4 regions of the Pseudarthrobacter sp. R1 genome follow, and region 1 is predicted to be linked to each of the others. Evidence: riboswitches for the same ligand, from Rfam matches in the RefSeq annotation. Region 1 holds a riboswitch; each other region holds the start of a gene.
The links. A riboswitch is a leader RNA that binds a small molecule or an ion and turns the genes downstream of it on or off. The one in region 1 is predicted to bind S-adenosylmethionine.
Positions count from the first base shown of each region.

Region 2: another riboswitch for S-adenosylmethionine. It lies ahead of M8J71_RS14480 (aminotransferase class V-fold PLP-dependent enzyme); the one in region 1 lies ahead of M8J71_RS03480 (DUF1737 domain-containing protein).
Region 3: another riboswitch for S-adenosylmethionine. It lies ahead of M8J71_RS05290 (bifunctional o-acetylhomoserine/o-acetylserine sulfhydrylase); the one in region 1 lies ahead of M8J71_RS03480 (DUF1737 domain-containing protein).
Region 4: another riboswitch for S-adenosylmethionine. It lies ahead of M8J71_RS19755 (cobalamin-independent methionine synthase II family protein); the one in region 1 lies ahead of M8J71_RS03480 (DUF1737 domain-containing protein).

Region 1 is NZ_JAMKFI010000004.1:83,238-85,429, forward strand. It holds gene M8J71_RS03470 (O-succinylhomoserine sulfhydrylase) at 1-473, opposite strand, end outside; gene M8J71_RS03475 (rhodanese-like domain-containing protein) at 474-884, opposite strand; partial or broken gene M8J71_RS03480 (DUF1737 domain-containing protein) at 881-1,159, opposite strand; SAM riboswitch class IV at 1,173-1,287, opposite strand; gene opgC (OpgC domain-containing protein) at 1,580-2,192, shown strand, end outside.
Region 2 is NZ_JAMKFI010000008.1:788,421-790,612, reverse strand. It holds gene hisN (histidinol-phosphatase) at 1-424, shown strand, start outside; SAM riboswitch class IV at 1,116-1,229, shown strand; gene M8J71_RS14480 (aminotransferase class V-fold PLP-dependent enzyme) at 1,266-2,192, shown strand, end outside.
Region 3 is NZ_JAMKFI010000005.1:242,623-244,814, reverse strand. It holds gene M8J71_RS05290 (bifunctional o-acetylhomoserine/o-acetylserine sulfhydrylase) at 1-1,186, opposite strand, end outside; SAM riboswitch class IV at 1,230-1,345, opposite strand; gene M8J71_RS05285 (VOC family protein) at 1,510-2,148, shown strand.
Region 4 is NZ_JAMKFI010000009.1:521,497-523,688, reverse strand. It holds gene M8J71_RS19765 (adenylosuccinate synthase) at 1-588, opposite strand, end outside; partial or broken gene M8J71_RS19760 (carboxypeptidase) at 850-1,033, opposite strand; SAM riboswitch class I at 1,121-1,227, shown strand; gene M8J71_RS19755 (cobalamin-independent methionine synthase II family protein) at 1,239-2,192, shown strand, end outside.

The sequences.
Region 1 (2,192 bases):
TCGAAGAACACGGCAGTGGTGGGCTGGGACAGGGCGTCACGCCACTGTTCCAGGTCAGGACCGTCCACGAACACCGTCTCCACACCCCACCGCGGCAGGATCTCATTCAGGATCACGAAGCAGGAACCGAAAAGCGAGCGGGCAGCCACCACGCGGTCGCCGGCAGCCAGCAACGCACCCAGGGCGGTAAAGACGGCGGACATGCCGGACGCCGTCGCAAAGCACGCCTCGGTTCCCTCAAGGAGGCGGAGGCGCTCCTGGAAGGTGGCAACCGAGGGATTGCCATAGCGGGAGTACACAAAGCGCTCGTCCTCGCCCGTGAAGGCGCGTTCGGCAGCGGCGGCGGATTCATACACGAACCCGGAGTTCAGGAATACAGCCTCGCTGGTTTCCTGGAAGTTGGTGCGGTCCAGCCCGCCGCGCACGGCCTGGGTGTCGGGGCTCCAGCCGGCGGCGTCTTCGTTGAAGGTCACTTAATTCTTTCCGAGGTTGGTGGGCAGTCCGCGGTTCTTCCAGCCGTTGACGGTGCGTTCGCCGTAACGGTCCGGCTCGCCTTCAAAGCCCTCCAGCACGTTGTAGGAGGTGTAGCCGGCCTGGGTGGCGGCAATGGCGGCCGCGATGGAACGCTGCCCGGAGCGGCACAGGAATACCAGTTCGGTAGACGGATCCTCTGGCGCCTGCTGGCTCAGGGAGCTAATGAAATCAGGGTTGGGAATGCCGCCGGGGAACGTCCACTGGATGAACAGCGGATCGTTGTCGGTGGCCTTTGTGTCGGGGATGCCGATATGGGCCCACTCGCCCTCAGTGCGGACATCCACCAGGATGGCTCCCTGCTCCAGCTTTTCCCACGCCTCCTGGGGCGTCAGGTCTCCGGCGTAGCTCATGCGTGGCCCTCGCCGTCGAACTCGAGGTCTTCGCCTGCGGATTCGAGGTTATCCACTGCGGTGGCGACGGCGGCGTCGGCGGAAGCGATGGCCGCCGGCAGGACCAATGCCTGCGCCACGATCACCTGGCCGCCGTTGGACGTTGCAGCCGGGCTGCCGTGGAGGAACTAGCCTTCGGCCAAGGCAGCGGAAATCCGTTCGCAAAAGGACCTGTCATCCGGTCCGGTGACAAGCCGGTAGGAAAGTCTTTCTTCAGGGGCAGGTGCGTCGGACACGACGGATCTCCTTCTCTCACGCTTGCAACTCGAATCGGTCGATATGCCGAGTATTCACCTGAGGCACCCCGCCGCGAAAGGAGGGTTGCCGACCGGCCAGTCAGGGCTTGGTGCCGGTACTCATTACTCCCCAGAAACGTAACACTTGGCGCGCAGGGCCGCACGGCCGCCGTCGTCATGTTCCGTAACTGAACGGGGCACCGTGCAGCAGGCAGCGGTTTCCATGACGCCGGAGAAACCGACGGCAGCGGCATCACCGCAGGTGGTTGGCGTTTTCTGGCCTTTTGCGGACGCACCGCCAGATACAGTTTCTTACGGGGCAGTGCCCCATCATCAGAACCAGCACCGGGGGTCCCCATCAGCACGCGATCTGCCGGGCCACAGCACCCTGCCGGCCTTTACGGGGTACCCCAACTGCGCGTGGTTGGGGCGCTCCTTGCCACACTGCTGATTGCCCTCGTGGCTGTGGTGCTGCCTGCAGGGTCGGCCCAGGCCGCGCGGAGTTTCCCGGAAGAGGGAAAGCCGCTGCTGGGCGCCGTCCTTGAATGGGGTGAGGACTCCGCCGCCGGTTTCACCGACCGGCTGGGTGCCTCGCCGGCCATTTTGGGCCACGACATAGCGTTTCCCTACCGCTCATCAGAGCAAAACGACATCGAGGGATTCCTGGAACAGTCCTCCCTGCAGGGTGCCCACGCGATGCTCACCGTGAAGCCCACGATGCCGCTGGACCAGATCGACGCCGCCGCTGCGAGGCCCTTCGCCGAACGGGTGTTGGAGCTTGCGTCCAGTTTCAAAGGGCAGCTGCTGGTCCGGTTTGCCCCGGACATGAATGCGAGCTGGGTTGAGTGGGGCCAGCAGCCGGCTGCCTACCGCGCAGCATTCCAGACCGTGACGGCGGCGTTCCGGGAGGTCGACGGCGGCGGGGGCACTGTGATGGTCTGGGAACCGTACCTGGGCACGGATTATCCGTTCGACCGGAACCGGAATGCGCCTGCACAGGGAAGCGATGGGTTCGCGCTGCTAGATAGTAACG
Region 2 (2,192 bases), on a different contig from region 1:
GGCGGCCAAGGGCATGGGCGCCTACATGGGACGTTCGCTGGCTGCTGCCACCCGGCTCCGCGTCTCGAATGTCGCCAACCTTTCGGACGCTTCGCTGTCCTATTCCAGCCTGGGCGGGTGGAAGGAACGCGGGAACCTGGACAACTTCCTGGGCCTCACCGAGGACGTGTGGCGGACCCGGGCTTTCGGCGATTTCTGGTCCTACTGCATGGTGGCTGAAGGCGCCGTGGACATCGCCTGCGAACCCGAGCTCAACCTTTACGACATGGCGGCACTCGTGCCGATCGTCGTTGAAGCGGGTGGCCGCTTCACCTCCCTCGAAGGAGAGGACGGGCCGTTCGGCGGCAACGCACTGGCCACCAACTCCATCCTGCACTCCGAGGTGCTCCGCAGGCTGAACCCCGACCTGGACGACCTTCCCTAGGGTCCTTCACCGAAGAATCAGCGGCGGGGGGCCCCCCAAAAAGGAGCCCCCCCCCGCGTTTTTCGGCCCAACGCAAGCTTTTTTAAAGGGTGACAAAAAGCAGAAACAATTTGTCTGCGCTTTCGCACTCTCCGCCCCCCTGTCCCCGCTTACCACCACGACACGGGGTCCCGCGGCAACCCGCTGGGTGCTCGCCGCCCGCACCCCCCCCCCGGCAACGCCGTACCCTCCCCCCCGGTGACTCCGGGGTCCCCCCGCCCAACACGCCCCACGCCTACCGCATGGCCAGCCACTACACGCGCTTCCTCAACTGGATGACGCCCGGCGGCGCCGAGGCCTACTACGAGCGCGTCGGCACGCCCATCGACTCCCACATCCCGCACGACAGTTCCGTGCGTGGTCTGGGGGCTCGGGGGTTATAAAAGGAGGCGAGGGCGGGGCGGGCCCGTCGGCGCCCACCCCCCCCCCCCCCACCCCCTTCCGCCCCCCGGGGGTCCCCCGCGGCCCACCCCCCGCCCGGCCCGCCTTCCTCGAGGCCCCTACACAAAAGAACGGGGGGGGGCCCCCCCAAAAGGGGGGCGCCCGCCGTCGTTTCTTCGGCCAAAGCAGCACTTTTCAGCAGGCGTAACAAAGTGCTTAACATTTGTGCCGGCTTCGAACCTTCCTGCCCCATGTCCTACGCTCTTAACCAGGTCACGAGTGCCAGCGCGAAACCCCGGTTTGCTGGCCGGCAACCCTCCAACCGCGGTGGGGTGCCCCGGGTGACGACCAGGCCGGTCCGGAACGGATGCGGCAAGCGCGGATTCCCGGAGCAGGGAGTCCTTTTCGAAGTGAGGTCTCTGTGACAACTGCCACCGTCTCCCCCAACGCCGCCGCCCAGCCCATCCAGGCTGAAGCTGCTGCCCTTTTTGATGCCCGCCGTACTGTTGCCGGCCGTCCCCTTGCTGCCGTCACAGGCGCGGAAATCCAGGCGCCCCTGATCTCCGGCGGCCACGTCCGGTACGCAAACCTCGACTATGGTGCCTCGGCTCCAGCCCTCTCCGTGGTCTCGGCCTACCTCAACGAGATCCTGCCCTTCTACGCGAGCGTCCACCGCGGCGCCGGCTACGCGTCCCAGATCAGCACGTCCGTCTACGAGAACGCCCGCAGCATTGTCCGGGACTTTGTGGGCGGCCGCCCTGACGACTCGGTGATATTCACCCGCAACACCACCGATTCCCTCAACCTGCTGGCGGGCTGCCTGCCCGCGACGGACGGACGTCCGGACGGCGACGTCCTATACCTGGACATCGAACACCACGCGAACCTGCTGCCGTGGCAGGGTGTCCCCCACCGGAGCATCGTTGCCGCTGACACCATCGCCGGGACCATCGAGTCCGTGCGCGACGAGCTGGAGCAGGGCGGCGTGAGCCTGCTCGCCGTCACCGGCGCCTCCAACGTCACCGGTGAGATTCTTCCCATCCGGGCCCTCGCCGCGCTCGCCCACGAACACGGCGCACGGATTGTGGTTGACGCGGCCCAGCTTGCGCCGCACCGCCGCGTGAACATCGCCGCGGACGGCGTCGACTACCTCGCCTTCTCCGGCCACAAGCTTTACGCGCCGTTTGGTACCGGTGTACTGGTGGGACGCGCCGACTGGCTCGACGCCGGAACGCCCCACCTCGCAGGCGGCGGCGCCGTCAAGGAAGCCAGGCTCGACGGCGTCAGCTGGGCCACCGGCCCTGCCCGCCATGAGGCCGGCTCGCCGAACGTCCTTGGCGCAGCTACG
Region 3 (2,192 bases), on a different contig from region 1:
GGCTGTGGGTGGTCGACGCTGGGTGGATCACCAGGGAACGGACGTCACCGATGTTTGCCACGTGGGAGTGCAGCTCCAGCGCGTCCACAAAGCGCTTGCCCGCCTCCGCGCCGCCGGCGAGGTTGAACGACACAATGGCGCCGGTGCCCTTGGGGCCGTACTTGCGTCCGCGCTCGTACCAGGGGCTGGACGGCAGCCCGGCGTAGGCGACGGATTCGACGTCGTCACGCGCTTCCAGCCATCGGGCAACTTCCAGGGCATTGGCCACGTGCCGTTCCACCCTCAGGCTCAGCGTCTCCAGTCCCTGGGCGATAAGGAAGGCGTTGAAGGGCGACACTGCCGAGCCAAGGTCGCGCAGCAGCTGCACCCGGGCCTTCAGGATGTAGGACAGGTTGGCACCCAGGGCACCTTCGGCGCCAAGGTCCCGGGCGTAAACCAGCCCGTTGTAGGTGGGGTCCGGGGTGTTGAAGCCGGGGAATTTGGCGGGGTCCTTGGCGAAGTCGAACTTTCCTGAGTCCACGATCACGCCCGCAATGGCAGAACCATGGCCGCCCAGGTATTTGGTGGCCGAGTGCACCACGACGTCCGCACCCCATTCCAGCGGGCGGATCAGGTACGGGGTGGACAGGGTGTTGTCCACAATCAGGGGAACCCCGGCCTCGTGCGCAACCTGGGACACGCCTTCGATGTCCAGGACGTCCTGCCGCGGGTTGGAGACCACCTCGCCAAAGAACAGCTTGGTGTTGGGCTGCACTGCGGCACGCCACTGGTCCAGGTTGTCCGGGTCCGCCACAAACGTGACGGAGATGCCGAACTTCTTCAGCGTGTGGGCGAAGAGGTTGTAGGTGCCGCCGTACAGGCTGGGGCTGGCAACGATATGGTCCCCCGACTCGGCGATGTTCAGGACCGCGAAAGTTTCAGCGGCCTGGCCGGAGCTGAGCAGCAGGGCTCCAAGACCGCCTTCGAGGCTTGCGATCCGCTGTTCCACGGCTTCCTGTGTGGGGTTGCCGATCCTGGTGTAGATGGGCGCCAGTTCAGCAAGGGCAAAGCGGTTCGCTGCGCTCTCGGCGCTGGGAAACACAAAGGACGTGGTTTGGTAAATGGGGAGGGCACGGGCACCCGTGGCAGCGTCTGGCTCCTGCCCTGCGTGGATCTGGCGGGTTTCGAAAGACCATCCGTTGGACAATTAAGGCTCCTTTGACTTGGGCCCGGCATGCTCGAAGCACCGCGGGCCGCGCTTGCCATCCAGCCGTTGCCGGACAGCCAGGTCCTCACCCGGGGCACCCCACCGCGGATGGAGGGTTGCCGGCCAGCGAGCCGGGGCTTGGCGCTGGCGCTCATGACCTGAGCTCAGTGTAGGAACAGGACGCAGTGGTTGACAGGATTATGACGAACATAGTCCTCTTGACTGCCGGCAGCGGGGCCTTGGATTGATGCCGTTTCGGAACTGAAATCCCAGTAAGGCTACCCTTAGCTGAGAGCCCGATCACAAAGTGCCAAGATGTTGCCATGCGCATGGATCACGTCTCTTACGCCTGTGAACACGATGGCCTGGCTGCCACCACCGAACGTATTTCCTCTGCCCTCGGCGTTGAGGCAGTGAAGGGTGGAATACACCCGCGGTTCGGGACCCGGAATATGATCATCCCGCTCGCCGGGCACAAGTACCTCGAAGTCGTCGAGGTCCTGGACCACCCCGCCTCGGACAAGGCTCCCTTCGGCCAGGCAGTGCGTGCACGGTCTGCAGCCGGGGGCGGTTGGATGGGCTGGTGCGTGGAGGTTGACGACCTCGTTCCCTTTGAAGAACGGCTCGGACGCGCCGCTGTCAACGGAAACCGCAAGTTTCCTGACGGCCGCGAACTGGTTTGGAAGCAGATCGGTATCCTGGGGTTGATTGCCGACCCGCAGGTTCCGTACATGCTCAAGTGGGAGGGCGACCCGTCGCTGCACCCGTCCAACGCCTATGAGAGCAACGTTAAGATGAGCTGTCTGACCATTGCAGGCTCGGCAGCACGGGTTACCGAGTGGCTGGGCGAGCCGGTGGAGAAGCCGCTCGAAGACGTTGCCGTGGAATGGGTGGCACCACACGGGACCCCCGGAATCCTTTCGGTGACATTCGAGACCTCCAGCGGAGCTGTCACGATCTGATCCTCCTTCATAGGCCCGGGCAGTCCTGCCCGGGCCTCGGCTTG
Region 4 (2,192 bases), on a different contig from region 1:
GAGCCGGTCGGCGAAGGAGAGGAAGTACTCCACGATCTCATCCACGAGCACGCCACGGCGGTTGTAGACCTTGACCAGGAGTTCATTCTTCTGGCGCAGCGAACCTTCCACCTTCTGGCGGAGGATTGACTCGTCAAACACGTCCTGGACCCGGATGCCCAGGCGGGCCACCTTGTCCATGTAGGCGGGGCCGATGCCGCGGCCCGTGGTCCCGATGGCGCGGCTGCCGAGGAAGCGCTCCGTCACCTTGTCCAGCACCTGGTGGTAGGGAGCAACAAGGTGTGCGTTCGCGGAGACGCGAAGCTTTGAAGTGTCGGCGCCGCGGGCCTGGAGGCCTTCGATTTCCTGGAAGAGTGCCTCGAGGTTAACAACGCAGCCGTTGCCGATGATGGGTACCGCGTTGGGGCTGAGGATGCCTGCCGGAAGCAGCTTGAGTTCGTATTTTTCACCGCCTACGACGACGGTGTGCCCGGCGTTGTTTCCGCCGTTGGGTTTGACGACGTAGTCAACGCGGCCGCCCAGCAGGTCGGTCGCCTTGCCTTTTCCTTCGTCGCCCCACTGGGCTCCTACGATCACAATTGCTGGCATGGGATCCTCCCCCATTCGTTCGGGCTGCCCGTGCCATGCCACAACGTGGCGGCCTGGTGCAGCGCCGTTCATGAGAATGCCCCGAATGGACCGGCCTTCGCTGGTCCGCGGGCGGCACAGCGACGCAAGAGTTCCGGGGCTCTTACCACCCAAGTTTAGCCGATGAGCGACTTTGTCCACTCGTTGGGCCGCCGCGGTCCTTCTTGCAGGGTAAAGGACTCCTGCGCGGCAAAGGACCGCGGCGGACTGTCAGCGGTGATGCTACTCGTCGTCAGCTTCCTCGCCCGGGCGGGAGGTCTGGGTGGCGAGGCTGTCCCAGAAGGAGGTGTCGGCGTCGGCAATTGATCCGTCAGCGATTGCTGCGGGCGGTTGCGGTAAGGGTGGTGACCGTCTGCTTGATCAATTATCCGTTGCTCCGGAGCCCCAGGGCGTAGCCGTCCAGGTACGTTTGAAAGCTCCGCCCCTCGTTTCCCCGCCGACATAATCCGACAGCGGATTTGCTCCCGGGCGTACCGGTGCATTTAAGTGAGAGTACCCATCCGGAGCGGCCGAGAGACCTGGATCGATGACGCCGCAGCAACCCCACATAGTGCAGGTACGTCCTGCCTGCGAAGGTGCTACTGCCAGGACCGATGGAAAGGAAATCCAGCATGTCCCTGAACACAGACCACATCCGCGCCACCCACGCCGGATCGTTGCCGCGCACCCCTGAACTGATCGCAGCCAACGCCGCCCGCGAAGAGAACCCTGCCGATGTTGACGGCTACAACGAACTCCTTGCCGCCTCCGTGGTGGACCTGGTCCAGCGCCAGCAAAGCCTGGGCATCGACATTCCCAACGACGGCGAATACGGGCACGCGATGTCCGCCGCTGTGGACTATGGCGCATGGTGGTCCTACTCGTTCGCGCGCATGGGCGGGCTGGAACTGGACAACGACGCCAAGTGGGCGGTTGAACCGAAAGAATCCACCCCTGGCAACGTCCAGCTCACCGGCTTCATCCACCGCCGCGACCGCACCGACTTTGCAGAGGCCTACAACGATCCCACCAGCGGCATCTTCACCGGTGGCCCCAAGCCGTTCCCCAAGGTCACTGGACCGCTCGTCTACACCGGCCAGGACGCCGTCGCCTCCGACGTCGCAAACCTGAAGGCAGGCCTGGCCGCCGCCGGACTGAAGGAAGGGTTTGTTGCGGCACTCTCCCCCGGCAGCGCCTCACGTATCACCAATGAGTACTACGCCACGGAGGAGGAATACATCTACGCCTGCGCCGATGCGCTCCGTGAAGAGTACAAGGCCATCATCGACGCCGGCCTGATCCTCCAGATCGACGATCCCTCCATCGCCGAGAACTGGGACCAGATCAGCCCCGAGCCGAGTGTGGCCGACTACCTGAAGTTCACGCAGATCCGCGTGGAAGCCCTGAACTACGCCCTCCGCGGCCTTCCCGAGGAGCAGGTCCGGTTCCACCTCTGCTGGGGCTCCTGGCACGGCCCGCACACCACGGACCTCCCCCTTGCGGACCTGGTGGACACGATGCTGCAGATCAACGCCGGCGGCTACTCCTTCGAGGCTGCCAACGTCCGCCACGAGCACGAGTGGCGG